2 regions of the Arthrobacter sp. P4_F11 genome follow, and region 2 is predicted to be linked to the other one. Evidence: predicted binding sites of a transcription regulator. Region 2 holds the regulator's gene; the other holds the start of a gene.

Region 1 (7,157 bases), on a different contig from region 2:
CGCCAGCTCAGCAAGGGTTTTTACGGCGGGGAACTCACCCGCCTCCCGGAGGGTCAATCCGCCACAGGGCTGGACCGTACCCTCAGCGTGGAGTACCTCCCTGACGGCACGGGGCTGCCCAGCGCTGACCATGACGGCGTCGAATCGGTTGTTGCCGAGGTCAACCGTGCGGTGGAGCTGGTCTTCGAGCACGCCCGGCTCCGCCCCCGGACGTCGCTGGCCGTGGTGACCGGCAGCCTACGACATGCCGCCCGGATCGGCGAGGCCATCAGGGCGCAGCTGCCCAACCACCCCATGCTGGGCAGCTTTTTCAGTGCGGGGGATGAGTCCTTCCGCGTGGTGGATCTGGAACGGGCCCAGGGCCTGGTCCGCGACCACGTCATTTTTTCCCCGGGCTATGGGCGCACCCCGCATGGGCGCACCCTCCACAGCCTCGGGCCGCTTTCCGCCGAAGGTGGCCGAGCAAAATTCGCCCTGGCGATGACGCGTGCCCGCCGGTCCCTGCACGTGCTCAGCTGCTTCCGGCCCGAAGACCTTGACGTCAGCCGCCTCAGCCACGGCGCCGTGGACTTCTACGAACTCCTGGACCGTGAGATCGCGGGCAACACGGACCTTGGCAGCCCCGCCTCCCGGGCAGCGGCCAGCGAGCAGGCGCTCGGTGCCGATCCGCTCGTGGCCGACCTGGGAGACCGGCTCCGGGCCCGCGGGGCACGGGTGTGGCACCAGTACGACGGCGTCCTGAACATGGTGGCGGCCGCCGATCCGATGACCACGATCGGCCAGGACGATGCGGAGATTCCCCGTCCGGTGGCGATCGAGTCGGATGGCACCAGCCACTACCGGCGGATGAGCGTCCGGGAACGGAGCAGGCTCCGGCCGCAACTCCTGGAGCGGCTTGGCTGGCGGTACATGCCCCTGTGGACCATAGAGGTCTTCACCGACCCCTCGGCCTGCGCCGACCGGATTGGCGGCTACCTCGGGTTGGAGAAGCCCGCCGTGTCCAGCCGGTTGCGGACATCGCCCGGGTTCTTCGACGACGGCATTGAGCACCTGGCGATCGACGAGGCGCGGGCCGCCGAGCACCACGTGGCGGCCGAACCCTCGGGACAGGTATTCCGCGGCCACGAAACTGCCGGCCAAGAATTCCGCCGGCAGGCACCAGCATCCGCAATGACAGGCGATACAGGCAGTAAGGAGGCCGGCGGCATGAGTGCGGACGGCATCACCAGCAACACCGGCAAGACCGGCGACACCGACAACACGAACGACGCCGGCAAGACCGGCGACACCGGCGCCCGCGAAGCCGGCGTGGCGGGGGCCACGGCCGACACCGCGGGGCCGAAGACCGGTGAATCGACCGGCGCCGCGGCCGACACCGCTGGGCCGAAGTCCGGCGAAACGACCGGGGAATCGCCCGGCGACGGGCCGGACCAGGAGGCCGCGAAGGAGACGTCCCGCCGCTCCGAGGCACAGGCCACCGTTCCGGAGGGTGTGCTGCCGAACAAGGCGGCGGAAGACGACCCCCGGCGTTGGGGTGACCAGCCTGATAATTACGATCACGACGCCTGGCTCCAGGAACAGAAGCCTCCGCACTGGGGCTGACGGGCCCCAAGCTCGGAGCCTGCGGGCGCGGCCTGCGTCGGAGCAAACCGCCCGGCCACTGGCCCGGCGGGAACGCCCTGCTGGCTGGACAGCTAGCCCGGCGGTGACGCCACAAGCACGAAAAACAATTTGCCCTGGGTCGACGCGCCCGCCAGCCTTCGGGCCTGCTCGGCGGTCGCTGCCACCACCACCAGCCCGTCAGTCTCCGCAGTAGCGGGCCAGGGGCTGGCCTTGCCGCCCTGCGCCGACGTCCAGAGCACTGGCACGGCTTCGGCCAGGATTTGGCTTTCGCCGGGTTGTTCCATGCCGTTGCCGGCAGTCAGCACCACATTGACGAGCTGCCCGGGGGAGACGAGTTGGATGGAGGCCGGATCTGCCATCCTCAGCGGCACGGCCGCGGAGCCGCGTGGGCTTCCGGCGAGCAGGCCCGGTCCCAGGATCTGGGCGTCGGTGAGGAGCTGTCCCTGGCGCAACGGTGCGGCCAGCTGTTTTCCCTCGAAGGCGGTCTCGCTGCCGGGGCTGCCCGCAGGAATAAGGCCGCGTGGCACGCTGATCCTGCTGAGATCGCCGGGTTCCAGGGACTTTCCAGCGGGCAGATCGGCCGCGGCGGCGAAGGCTGCGACAGTGTCAATCGGCGCTGGAGCCAGTTGCTGAACTGTCAGTCCGGCGGGGATGCAGAACAGGAGAGCCGCGATCAGCCGCCGGTTCCGGTTCAGCCAGCTGCGCAGGCGGCGCCACGACGGACGGCCGCGGGGCGGACGCCGGCGGGGTTTCGCGGTACCGATCCGACTCCGGAACGGGAGGCGTGCGGCGGAAAACGTGGCGGCAGGAAGGCTTGCGGGGCGGATCCCGGTACGGGACCAGCGGCCGGTGCCCGCTTCAGGCATTGCGGCGCGGAACGGCCTGAACGAAGGCGCGGAAGACGGCCCGGACGCCGCCGGGGCAGCCGTCTTAAACGAAGGCGGGGAAACCGCGGTGAGGAAAAGTTCCATGCCGCCACGCTACGGATCCGCGCAGAGCGGCGGCAGCCGCGGAACGTCCTATGTGGACAACGGCAACAGCGGCCAGCGCCGGGCAGTGCCCAGCATCAGCCGGCGGCCGGCGCCAACCCGGCAGGTGCCTTAGCTGGCGGCGGCGGCGGCGGGCGCGGGGGTGGCCGCGGGAGCTGCAGGAGCCGGGGAAACCGTGCTGCCCTTGGTGTCGCGCGAATCGGTCCGGTAGAAGCCGGAGCCCTTGAACACTACGCCGACGCTGTTGAACTTCTTGCGCAGCGTGCCCTGGCACTCGGGGCAGGACGTCAAGGAGTTGTCGCTGAACGACTGCACGATCTCGAAGGCGTGGCTGCAGTCCTTGCAGGCGTATGCATACGTGGGCACTGGAAATCCTCCTCAGGGGCAAACGAGCAGGTCCCGTGCCGCCGAGTCCGGATCACCGCCGATATGTCTATCGACCTGTTCCGTCTTTGGCAGTCGCAGGGCCTGAGTGCCAATTCTATCACCTTGGCGGGAACCCGGATCAGGCGGCCCGGGATCGGCCGAGCCGGATGATCCCGCCCGGGGTCAGCGCCGTGTCGACTTTCCGGTCGAACGACTCCGCGGGGATGCTGCCTGCGGGCAGCACCTCCGTGTCATAGACGACGGCGGCAGTCGGCAACGTGACAGCGTCGGCTGCCATGTCCACCGCCCCGTCGGGCGCGGAGGACATGGCAGCCAGGGCGGCAAGGAACTTGTCGTAGTAGCCGCCGCCTTGCCCGATTCGGTTGCCCGAGAAATCCACCGCGGTGGCCGGCAGGAAGATTGCGGTGGCGTCCCGCATGACTTCGGTACCGTGTCGCTCTCCGACAGGCTCCTGGATAGGCGCGTACCGGCTGCGGACAAACCCGGACTGGGGAGTCCAGTAAACCCAGCTGAGCTCGATGTCGGGTTCGCAAACGGGCAGCAGCACCTTGTGCCCGGCCTCGACCAGGGCAGTCAGCAGTGGCAGTGTGGGCGGTTCGGCGCCCACCCCGAGGTACGCAGCGAAGGTGCCCTGGCGGCCGCGGCCAAGCCCGGAGGCCCACTCGAGCCCATGGCTGGCGATGCCCGCCGCGGCGGTGTCCTGTGCGGCCAGCGGGAGTGCAGAACGCGCCGCCCTGTGGCTGGATCGAATTTCATCTTTTGACGCCATCTTGGCCCGTCCTCTGCCTCTTGCGGCCGCGCTGCACCGGGGGGCCCGGCAGGCGGTTCGCATAATGATTACGCAATGATTGGTCCCTCCGTTAGATTAGTCGTGTGAATACACCCATCGCTTCCGTCCGCAAGGCCGTTATCCCCGCCGCGGGCCTTGGTACCAGGTTTCTCCCGGCCACAAAGGCCATGCCCAAGGAAATGCTGCCTGTCGTTGACAAGCCGGCCATCCAGTACGTCGTCGAGGAGGCCGTGAATGTCGGCCTGAACGACATCCTGATGATCACTGGCCGCAACAAGCGGGCGTTGGAGGACCACTTCGACCGCGTCCCCGCGCTGGAGTCCACCCTGAAGGCGAAGGGTGACACTGCGAAGCTCGAATCCATCCAGGCCGCCAGCAACCTCGGTGACATCCACTACGTCCGCCAGGGCGATCCCATGGGCCTCGGCCACGCCGTCCTCCGGGCCAAGCAACACGTCGGGCAGGAGCCGTTCGCCGTCCTCCTGGGAGATGACCTCATTGACGCCCGCGATGAGCTCCTCAGCACCATGATCGAGGTCCAGGCCAAGACCGGCGGGTCGGTGGTCGCTCTGATCGAGGTGGACCCGTCCCAGATCAGTGCCTACGGCTGCGCGGACGTCGAGGCAATCGGCGGTGAGGACTACGTCCGCATCAACCAGCTCGTGGAGAAGCCCGATGTCGCGGACGCCCCGTCCAACCTGGCCGTGATTGGCCGCTACGTGTTGCACCCGGCCGTCTTTGAAGTGCTGGAGCGCACCGCGCCCGGCCGCGGCGGGGAAATCCAGCTCACGGACGCCCTGCAGGAACTCTCGGCCGGCACCGGCGAGGGCTACGGCGTGTACGGCGTCATCTTCCGCGGCCGTCGCTACGACACCGGCGACAAGCTCAGCTACCTCAAGGCCTGTGTCCAGCTCGCCTGCGACAGTGAGGACCTCGGCCCGGGCCTGCGCGAATGGCTGCCCGGCTTCGCGTCCAGCCTGGCCCCCAGCCTCGCCAAATAACTCCCGTGGGGGGCAGCTTCACCTGGCCGGTGACCTTGGAGAGCGGCGATATCCTGTTGCGCCCGATCCGGTACCGGGACCGCAAGGAATGGACAGCGCTCAGGTCCCGCAACTGCGAGTGGCTGGCCCCCTGGGAGGCATCGAACCCGGTCCCCGGCGGCGGCCTGCCGGACTACCGGCAGATGGTGCGCTCGCTCAAGGCGCAGGCCGCGCAGGCCACGGCCTTGCCGTTCGTAATCGCGGAATGGACTCCAGGCCATCAGGCTCCGGTGATCGTGGGGCAGCTGACGGTGTCCTCGATCGTCTGGGGGTCGGCCATGATGGCGACGCTTGGCTATTGGGTCGACAAGGAACGGGCCGGCCGGGGGATCGCCCCGACCGCCGTGGCCATGGCGACCGACTATTGCTTCGGCACCCTTGGCCTGCACCGCATGGAGATCAACATCAGGCCGGAGAACACGCCGAGCCTGCGCGTGGTGGAGAAACTCGGGTTTCGTGACGAGGGATTCCGGCCCCGGTTCCTGCACATCAACGGTGAATGGGCAGACCACCGGACCTTCGCGCTCACGGCTGAGGAAGTGCCGGAGGGCCTTCTCGCGCGGTGGCTGAGAACCCGCCAGTCCTGATGCCCGTGATAGCCGCCTGACCAGCCACGACGCCCCGACGCCGGCCAGTCGCCGCTGCGTGCGCGACACACCCCTGACAATGCGGGGCAGCACCCCATATACCTCATACGGTTTTGAGTGTGGACTTCCCTCTTAGCAGCTCTGTGATCCTTGTCATTGCTGTTGCGCTCTGGATCGTGTGGGTGGCGCCTTACGTTCTCCGGAACGGACGCCACCAGCTGCAGCCTGCAGGCGAATTCCTGGCGGATGTCATTGACATGGAACCAGCAGATCCACATGCGGGGAAGGTTATGAAAATGGCGGCGCAGCAGGAGAAACCCATGATCAGCACACAGCGCGCAGACCCTGCCGGCGGCACACCTGGGCCCGGGGCGGGCAAAGCGGCGACCCCTCGGGTGAGCCCGATTGCTGCGGCGGGCTCCCCGGCGTTCCGGATTCGTTGGGGGCGGCTGGTGCTGGCGGTAGCCGGGCTCCTGGCGCTCCTCACGGCAGTGGTGTCCGGAGTCCTTCGACTTTTCGGCATCGGTTCAGGCTGGCTGCCGGTGACCGCCCTCTTGGGCGCCTTCGCCGCAGTGGCGCTGCTTCGCCGTCTTGCCGTCCGCGATCGCCGGCGGAAGATCAACGCTGCATTCCGTGAAGCCATGGGCAGCCCGGAACGCACCCCTGCGCGGCCGTCCGTGCCCGAACAGACCCCCTCCCTTCCCGACGGACGTCCCGCTGCCCGGCCGGAAAGCCCGCTCTTCGACGCCGAAGCGGGCCGCGACACGCCCGAGCCCGCGCCGAAGCCGCTGACCGCACTGGAACTCCGCCAGGCCGCCCTCGCTGAAGCCGTCGCCTCTGGGGATGCCTCGGCGGCCATGGCAGCCGACACGGGTGCAGTAGCGGAGGGCGCGAGCTGGGAGCCCGTCGAGGTTCCCAAGCCCACCTACGTCGAAGCGCCGAAGGCCGAACGTGCAGCCCCAATGCCCCTCGACCTTCCCGAGGCGCCGAAGGCCGTAGGGAAACCGTCTCTCAAACAGGCCTCGGCGCGACCGGCGGCGTCCGATCCGCAGACCGCCGACGATTCTGAGTCGAAGCAGCTCAGCAAGGCCCAGAGCGCCTTGAGCAACCTGGATGACGTCCTCCAGCGGCGCCGCGCCTGATCCGACCAGTCCTTCCGGAGATTACCCCGGGCAGCCAGCGATGGCGGCCCGGGGTTTTCCATTTCCCCGCAGCGTCGCCGGCGGGCTTCGCTGCGGTAGCCTCGGGTCATGACAAGGATCTGCGTTGCCGGTGGAACCGGGCAAGTGGGCCGAGAAGTGGTGCGCCTGGCCGTCGACGCCGGGCACGCCGTGGCCGTCCTTAGCCGCAACCCGCCAGGGGCCGGCGCCGCCGGCAACATCCGGGGCGCGGAATACTTCCGCGCGGACGTCACGACGGGAGGGGGGATAGCGGCCGCCTTGGCCGGCGCCGACGTCGTGATCGATTGCCTGGACGGACGCGCCGGGAAGGCGCGCAAGAACTTCGCCGACGGCGGTGCGCTGCTTCTGGCCGCTGCACAGGACGCGGGAACGGCCAGGGCCGTCATGCTGTCCATCGTGAACTGCGATCGCAGCAACTCCTCCTTCTACCGGTCGAAAGCTGCCAAAGAACACGCCTACGAGCTGTCCGGACTCGAGACCGTGGTGGTCCGGGCCACCCAGTTCCACTCATTGCTCGCGATGATGTTCGGCGCCGGCTCAAAGCTGCGGATCATCCCCGT
Region 2 (7,157 bases):
CCGCGCCGCGCCCGTGTGCCATGCTGGAATCCGGCTGTCCCGGCATCGCCGGGCCGGCCTCCGGCCGGTGAGGGATCGGGCGGCTGTCAGCGGCCGGCGACGGCAACAAACGGATCATCACCGCGGGACGCGGGGCTTAAGACGAAGGGACAGCGGCATCAGGAAGCGTGGAGCTCAGCAGCCATCGGTGGGGCGCGTCCGCCGCGTCGCGCTGGCGTTGGCGCTGCCTGCCGTGCTCGTCCTGTCCGGCTGCGTGGCGACGCCGCAGAGCGGCATCACAAATTCCAGCAGTCCATCAGAGCTCATTCCCGCCCCGGCGTCGGGCGTCCCCACCACGAGCGCACCGCTCGAGACTGCCCAGACGTCGAACAAGGCTCCGGTGTATTGGATCGGCCGGGCCAATGACAACGCGTTTCTCTACCGCGAGTTCCGCGACGTTCCGGATCAGGACAATCCCGTCACCCGCGCCCTTCGGGTCATGATGTCGCAGAAGCCCTTGGACCCGGATTTTTTCACGCCCTGGCAAAATCCGAAGAAGCTGGCGACGTCGATTTCCGGCAAGAACGTCATCACGGTGGATGTCTCCGCTGATGCCTTCAACAGCAACGTGGATGCGGCCATGGCCGAGCGCGCCATCCAGCAGCTCGTCTACACGGCGACAGCTGCCGCGGCCAGCGCCGGCCTCATCGATGCCGGACAGCAGGTCCAGGTGGTTGTGCTGGTGGACGGGCACACCGACTACGTCGCGTTCAACCATGTCCGGCTGGGCGAGCCGACGTCCCGCAGCGCCGGGATGGTGGCACCTGTGTGGATCATTGATCCGCAGGAGGGCACGTCCGTGGCCGACGGTTCGGTCAAGATCAGTGGCCGCAGCACCGTCCAGGGCGGGAAGCTCCGCTGGGCGATCCTCAAGGTTGACGGCGACGGCGACAACGCCAAGACCGCGTATCTCAACGGCAGCGCCACCGCCTCGGCCGATGCAGCCCGGCCCGGGTTGTTCACCTTGTCCGTGAACCTCGGCCCGGGCAATTACGAGGTCCGGGTGTCCCAGGTGGACGCATCCGACAGCGCCAAGGAAGTATTCCAGGACACCCGCGGGTTTACGGTCAAATAGCCGTCACCTCAACAAGGCATCACGTCACCTGCGGCGCCGGCTGCCGCAGGTCACCAGCGGCCGAGGATATCGCTGGCCAGCACAGTGGCGGCGGGCCCGGCCGTGGACGAACGCAGCACATGGTGCCCCAAAAGGGCCGTAACTGCGCCGGCGTCGCAAAGCCGGGTCACCTCCCGCGGACTGATCCCGCCCTCCGGACCCACGATCAGCAGGACCTCACGGGATCCGGCATCGTCTGCCACAACCTCGCCGGGCCCAACACTTTCCAGCCAGGCCTCGAGTACCTGCCGCAGCGGGCGCACAGCGTCCTCGTGCAGGATGACGGCGAGGTCTGCCGCCGCTACGACCGTCTGCAGCCCGGCGCCGTCGACGGCGGCCCGGACCTCGGGAATCCATGCCCGGCGCGCCTGCTTGGCAGCTGCCGTCACCACCGACTGCCACTTGGCATGTGCCTTCGCGGCCCGCTCAGCCTTCCACCGCACAATGGACCGCTCGGCCTGCCAGGGAATGACGGCGTCGATGCCCAACTCGGTCGCGGTCTCGGCCGCCAGTTCATCGCGGTCGCCCTTGGCGAGGGCCTGGACCAGGACCAGCCGTGTTCCGGGCCGTGGTTCCTCAGCCAGGCCCACGCATTCGACGGTCAGCTCCCCGGCAGCGACGGCTGTCACGGTGCCGGTCAGGCGCTTGCCGGCGCCGTCCGCGATGTCGACGGCTTCGCCGACGCCGATCCGTTTGACGGTGACGGCGTGGCGGGCCTCGGTGCCCCCGAGGACGAAGGCCGAGCCGGGGACCTGCTGGTCCAGGGCGCCTGGGGCGGTGAAGAAGACCGGGTTACTCACCGCTACAGGTTACCGAGCCGGTCCCGCAGTTTGGCGAAGACGCCGCCGCTGGCCGCGAGCTTTCCTTCCGTGAGGTGCTCACCGCGGTGCTTGGCCAGCTGGCGGAGAAGTTCCTCCTGGACGTGATCGAGCTTGACCGGCGTTTCCACCTGCAGGTGCACCTTCAGATCACCGCGGCCGTGGCCGCGCAGGTGCGTGACGCCGAGACCGCGAAGGGTGATGATCTCGCCGGACTGGGTGCCGGCCTTGACGTCGATCTCCTGCTGTCCGTCGAAGGTGTCGAGGGATATTTCGGTGCCGAGGGCGGCCGCCGTCATGGGAATGTTGAGGCTCGCGTGGAGGTCATCGCCCTCACGCACGTAAGTGGCGTCGTTGTTGACCCTGATCTCCACGTACAGGTCCCCGGCGGGGCCGCCGGCGGGGCCGGCCTCGCCCTGGCCGGACAGCTGGATGCGGGTGCCGGTGGCCACACCGGCCGGGACCTTGACGGTGAGGGAGCGGCGGCTGCGGATCCGGCCCTGGCCGCTGCATTCGTTGCACGGGTCCTTAATGACGGTGCCGAAGCCCTCGCAAGACCCGCAGGGGGCGGACGTCATGACCTGGCCCAGGATGGACCGCACGGCGCGCTGGACCTGACCGCTGCCGCCACAGATGTCGCAGCGGACCGGGTGGGTGCCTTCCCGGCAGCAGGACCCCTCGCAGGTGGGGCAGATGACGGCCGTGTCGACCTCGAGCTTTTTGTTCACGCCGAACACCGCATCGCGGAGGTCGATCCGGACGCTGATCAGCGCGTCCTGGCCGCGGCGGACCCGGGACGACGGGCCGCCCTGGCCGCCACCGGCGCCGAAGAAGGTCTCGAAGATGTCCTGGAAGGCGAAGCCCTGGCCCGAGTAGCTGCCGCCGCCGAACCCGTTGTCGGTACCGTTCTCGTTGCCCGTGGTGTCATAGACCCGGCGCTTCTGCGGATCGGAGAGGACCTCGTAGGCGTGCGTGACGGCCTTGAACCTGTCCGAGGCGTCCTCCCCGGGGTTCACGTCCGGGTGCAGGGTCCGGGCCAGTTTCCGGTAGGCCTTCTTGATCTCCTCCCCCGATGCGTCGCGGGAGACTCCAAGAACGTCGTAGTGGCTGCTCAAAGTGTGTATCTCTTCCTTGTTGTACTGCCTGTGGGCACTGCCTGTGGGGCAAGAAGTCGTATTCGGTCCCGGGCCTGTCAGGGGCCCAGGATCCTCGAAAGGTAGCGGGCCACCGCTCGGACGGCCGCCATGGTGGTGGGATAGTCCATCCGGGTGGGCCCAAGCACTCCGACCTTGGCCGTGGCGTCCGGCCCGTATGCAGTGGCCACGACCGAGGCCTCGGCGAGACCGTCGTAGGGGTTTTCCCGACCGATGCTGACGGTCACGCCGCGCGGGTCTTCGGCCATTTCGCTGAGCAGGCGGAGCATGACCACCTGTTCCTCGAGGGCCTCCAGCACGGGGCCGATGCTGAGCGGGAAGTCCACATTGGAGCGGGCCAGGTTGGCGGTGCCGGCCATGACCATGCGCTCTTCACGGCTGCTCGTGGCCAGGGCCTCGAGGCCGCGGGCCAGCGCCTGGGCTGCTCCGCGCCGCGCGGGCGGGCCGCCGGCAACGACGGCGGGCAGCAGCTGCGGCATCAGGCTCAGCGGTGTACCGGACAGGCTGGCCAGAAAGCTCGTCCGCAATTCCGCCAGCGCGTCGTCGGGAATGTCCTGCCCGACGTCGATCACGCGCTGCTCCACCTTGCCGGTGTCAGCGATCAGGACCGCCAGCACTTTCCGGGGCGCCAGCAGCACGAACTCGATGTGCCGCACCCGGGCGCGGCTGCGCAGCGGATACTGCACGACGGCGACCTGGTTGGTCAGGTGCGAGAGGAGCCTCACGGTCCGGTCAAGGATGTCGTCGAGGTCCTCGGATCCTTCCAGCAGCGCCTGGATGGCCCGGCGCTCGGCCGGCGACAACGGCTTCACCGCCGAGATCTGGTCGACGAACAGCCGGTAGCCCTTGTCAGTGGGGATCCGGCCGGCGCTCGTATGCGGTGCCGTGATCAGACCCTCGTCTTCCAGCGCCGCCATGTCATTTCGGATCGTGGCGCTCGAGACGCCGAGATGGTGCCGTTCAACGAGCGCTTTGGAACCAACGGGCTCACGCGAATGGACGTAGTCCTCCACGATGGCGCGCAGCACTTCGAGTTTGCGCGGTTCGCTCACGCTCCACCTCCTGTCGACTGTCCCGCAGCCGGTGCCACTCCCCTCGTCCGTCCGGGTCCACAAGTGGTGCACGGACGGCCCGACACAGGACAAGGGTTAGCACTCGACATGCCTAAGTGCTAACCAGTCTAATATGAGTCGCCGCGTTGTTAGCATTGGATTCGCTCCAGGCGTGGCCCGCGGGAACGCGATTCCCGTCACGCCGGCGCCGAGACCGTGGCAGCCGCTGCCGTTGCCGCGTCGTCGCGGTCCGGTTCCGGCCCCCGGAGAGTTCCACCGACCGCCCGTACATTCCGAGTGCAAAGTTAGCGTGTAGAGATGTCGTACCAGAACTGGGGACCCCAGGACCTGTCCGCCCCCGCCAAGACCCAGTTGCCGGAAGTCCCGGTGGAACGCGGGATGGTCCTCGAGGAGGTCCAGTCCGGTTGGGTGGGCGCCGTAACCCGGGTGGAGAAGTCCGGCGGCATGCACGTGGTGGCCCTGGAGGACCGGCGGGGCAAGTCGCGGTCCTTCCGTCTCGGCTTCGGCTTCCTCTTGGACGGCCAGCCCATCCGCCTGATGCCGCCGGCCCCGAAGAAGACGGCACCGGCCGCCGGGGCCGGCCGTACGGCGTCGGGCTCGGTGCGGGTGGCGGGGCAGCGCGCACAGGTGGCCAAGGCCAGCCGCATCTGGGTGGAAGGAAAGCACGACGCCGAGCTGGTGGAGAAAGTGTGGGGCGATGACCTCCGGGTGGAGGGCATCGTCGTCGAGCCCCTGCACGGCATTGACGACCTCGCGGCCGCCGTGGCGGACTTCGGCCCGGGCCCTGGCCGGCGCCTCGGCGTACTCGTAGACCACCTCGTGTCCGACTCCAAGGAGTCGCGGATCGCCGACGCCGTCATGGCCTCACCGGGCGCCGCCGGCAACGTCCTGATTGTGGGGCACCCCTACGTTGACGTGTGGCAGGCCATCCGGCCCGCGGTCCTGGGGATCGAGCAGTGGCCCGTGATCCCCCGCGGCACGGACTGGAAGACCGGGATCCTGATGGCTTTCGGCTGGCCCCACTCCACAAAGGAGGACATCGGCCTCGGCTGGCAGAAACTCCTGGGGGCTGTCCGCAGCTACGCTGATCTGGAGGCGTCGCTGCTTGGCCGCGTGGAAGAGGTCATTGACTTCCTCACCGTGCCCTAGTCCGCCGCGGCGGCCGCCCGTGATCTCCATTTCCGGGCCCGAGCAAGTATTCTTGAAACGGCGGCCGCGCTTCCGGTGCGGTCCCGGCTATTTCAGGCACAACCCAGGCAGCAACGCATCACCGCAATCCGAAGGGCTACACCGTGGCAGATAACGCACGCGAACACACGGGCAATCAGGCTGGCCATGGCCAGCCCCCGTACCATGGCGTTCCGGCAAACGCGCTGCCGCTGACGGCCAGCGAGGACCGCCAGTGGGCCACGCTCGCGCACTTCGGCGGCATCCTGGGCTGCGTGCCGTCGTTGCTGATCTACCTCATCTTCAAGGACCGCGGCCCGTTCACCGCACAGGAATCCAAGGAAGCCCTCAATTTCACGCTGCCGCCGACCCTAGCCGCAGTGCTGGCCAATCTGCTGGTCTTCATCCCGGTAGTGGGCAACCTCTTCGCCGTACTCGCCACAGTGATCTGGATCGCCGTGACGTGCTTCTCGGTGGCGGCAGGCATCCACGTCAACCGCGGCCAGCCGCACCGCTACGAGTTCAACCTGCGCTGGATCAAATAGCCGGCCTGCCCGGACCAAGCAAGAGAGCCGGCCGCCGCCCTTCAGGGGCAGCGGCCGGCTCTGTTTTGTGCGGCAGGGTGTGTTGTGGCCGCTGATGCGGCAGCCAACTATTGGAGGCTTTGCCGGGCAGACTAGTCCGGCAGGATCCTGCGGACGACGGCGTCGGCCAGCAGCCGGCCCTTAAGCGTGAGAATGAGCCGGCCTTTGAAAGCCGCCGCGGGGTCCACGAGGCCGTCCGCGATCAGCCCCGCGACAGCGTGCCTGCCGGTGTCCCCCAGGCCGCCGAGGCTTGGGATGTCGAGTCCGGAATTGAGCCGGGCCTCGAGCATGACCCGTTCCACGTTGCGGGTTTCGGAGTCCAGCGTTTCGCGTCCGGCGGCGGGTGAGGCGCCGGCGCCGAGGCGGTTGGCGTAGGCGGTGGGGTGCTTGACGTTCCACCAGCGGACGCCGCCCACATGCGAGTGTGCCCCGGGCCCGATGCCCCACCAGTCGTCCCCGCGCCAGTAGGCGAGGTTGTGCCGGCAGGCCTGTTCGGGGGTGCGGGACCAGTTGCTGACCTCGTACCAGTTGAGCCCGGCGGCGGAAATCAGTTCGTCGGCGAGTTCGTATTTGGCGGCGTGGTCGTCGTCGTCGATTTCCGGCACTTCGCCACGGCGGATCTGCGCGGCAAGCTTGGTGCCGTCTTCAACGATCAGGGCATAGGCGCTGATGTGGTCGGGGGCGTAGGACAGTGCGGTCTCGAGCGAGTAGCGCCAGTCCTCCAGCGACTCCCCCGGCGTCCCGTATATGAGGTCGAGGCTGACCGAGAGCCCGGCACTACGCGCCCACTGCACCACCTCGGGCACCCGGCTGGGCGTGTGGGTGCGGTCCAGGACCTTCAGGACGTGCGGCACGGCCGACTGCATGCCGAAGGAGACGCGGGTGAACCCGGCGTCGGCCAGCAGCTGCAGGGATGCGGGCGTGACGGAATCGGGGTTCGCCTCGGTGGTCACCTCGGCGCCGGGCTGCAGTCCCCAGGCGTCGATCGCGGCTGTGAGGATGCGCGCCAGGTCCTCCGCCGGCAGCAGCGTGGGGGTGCCGCCGCCGAAGAAGACCGTGCTGAGGGGACGGTCGGGCAGGCCGCTGCCCCTCAGGGCCGCGGCGGCGAACTCCACCTCCGCGATCGCGGTGGCGGCGTAGGCGCCCTGGGAGGCACCGCCGCCCAGCTCGGTGGCGGTGTAGGTGTTGAAATCGCAGTACCCGCAACG

Evidence for each region. Region 2 encodes HrcA, which represses chaperone genes, less so after heat shock. Its sites were predicted from a motif close to TTNGCACTCGNNNNNNNCGAGTGCNAA; they were not measured.
Region 1: the regulator HrcA is predicted to act here: its motif matches at 3,065-3,091, upstream of AC1DRO_RS05040 (FmdB family zinc ribbon protein).

The regions. Positions count from the first base shown of each region.
Region 1 is NZ_JBFUJK010000003.1:97,559-104,715, reverse strand. Features, by position in the region: gene AC1DRO_RS05050 (AAA family ATPase) at 1-1,602, shown strand, start outside; gene AC1DRO_RS05045 (RcpC/CpaB family pilus assembly protein) at 1,695-2,489, opposite strand; gene AC1DRO_RS05040 (FmdB family zinc ribbon protein) at 2,724-2,978, opposite strand; gene AC1DRO_RS05035 (5-formyltetrahydrofolate cyclo-ligase) at 3,118-3,768, opposite strand; gene galU (UTP--glucose-1-phosphate uridylyltransferase GalU) at 3,873-4,790, shown strand; gene AC1DRO_RS05025 (GNAT family N-acetyltransferase) at 4,796-5,416, shown strand; gene AC1DRO_RS05020 (hypothetical protein) at 5,560-6,558, shown strand; gene AC1DRO_RS05015 (SDR family oxidoreductase) at 6,667-7,157, shown strand, end outside.
Region 2 is NZ_JBFUJK010000001.1:179,125-186,281, reverse strand. Features, by position in the region: gene AC1DRO_RS00830 (GerMN domain-containing protein) at 188-1,114, shown strand; gene AC1DRO_RS00825 (16S rRNA (uracil(1498)-N(3))-methyltransferase) at 1,165-1,953, opposite strand; gene dnaJ (molecular chaperone DnaJ) at 1,956-3,086, opposite strand; gene hrcA (heat-inducible transcriptional repressor HrcA) at 3,164-4,177, opposite strand; gene AC1DRO_RS00810 (DUF3097 domain-containing protein) at 4,496-5,347, shown strand; gene AC1DRO_RS00805 (DUF4870 domain-containing protein) at 5,491-5,910, shown strand; gene hemW (radical SAM family heme chaperone HemW) at 6,042-7,157, opposite strand, start outside.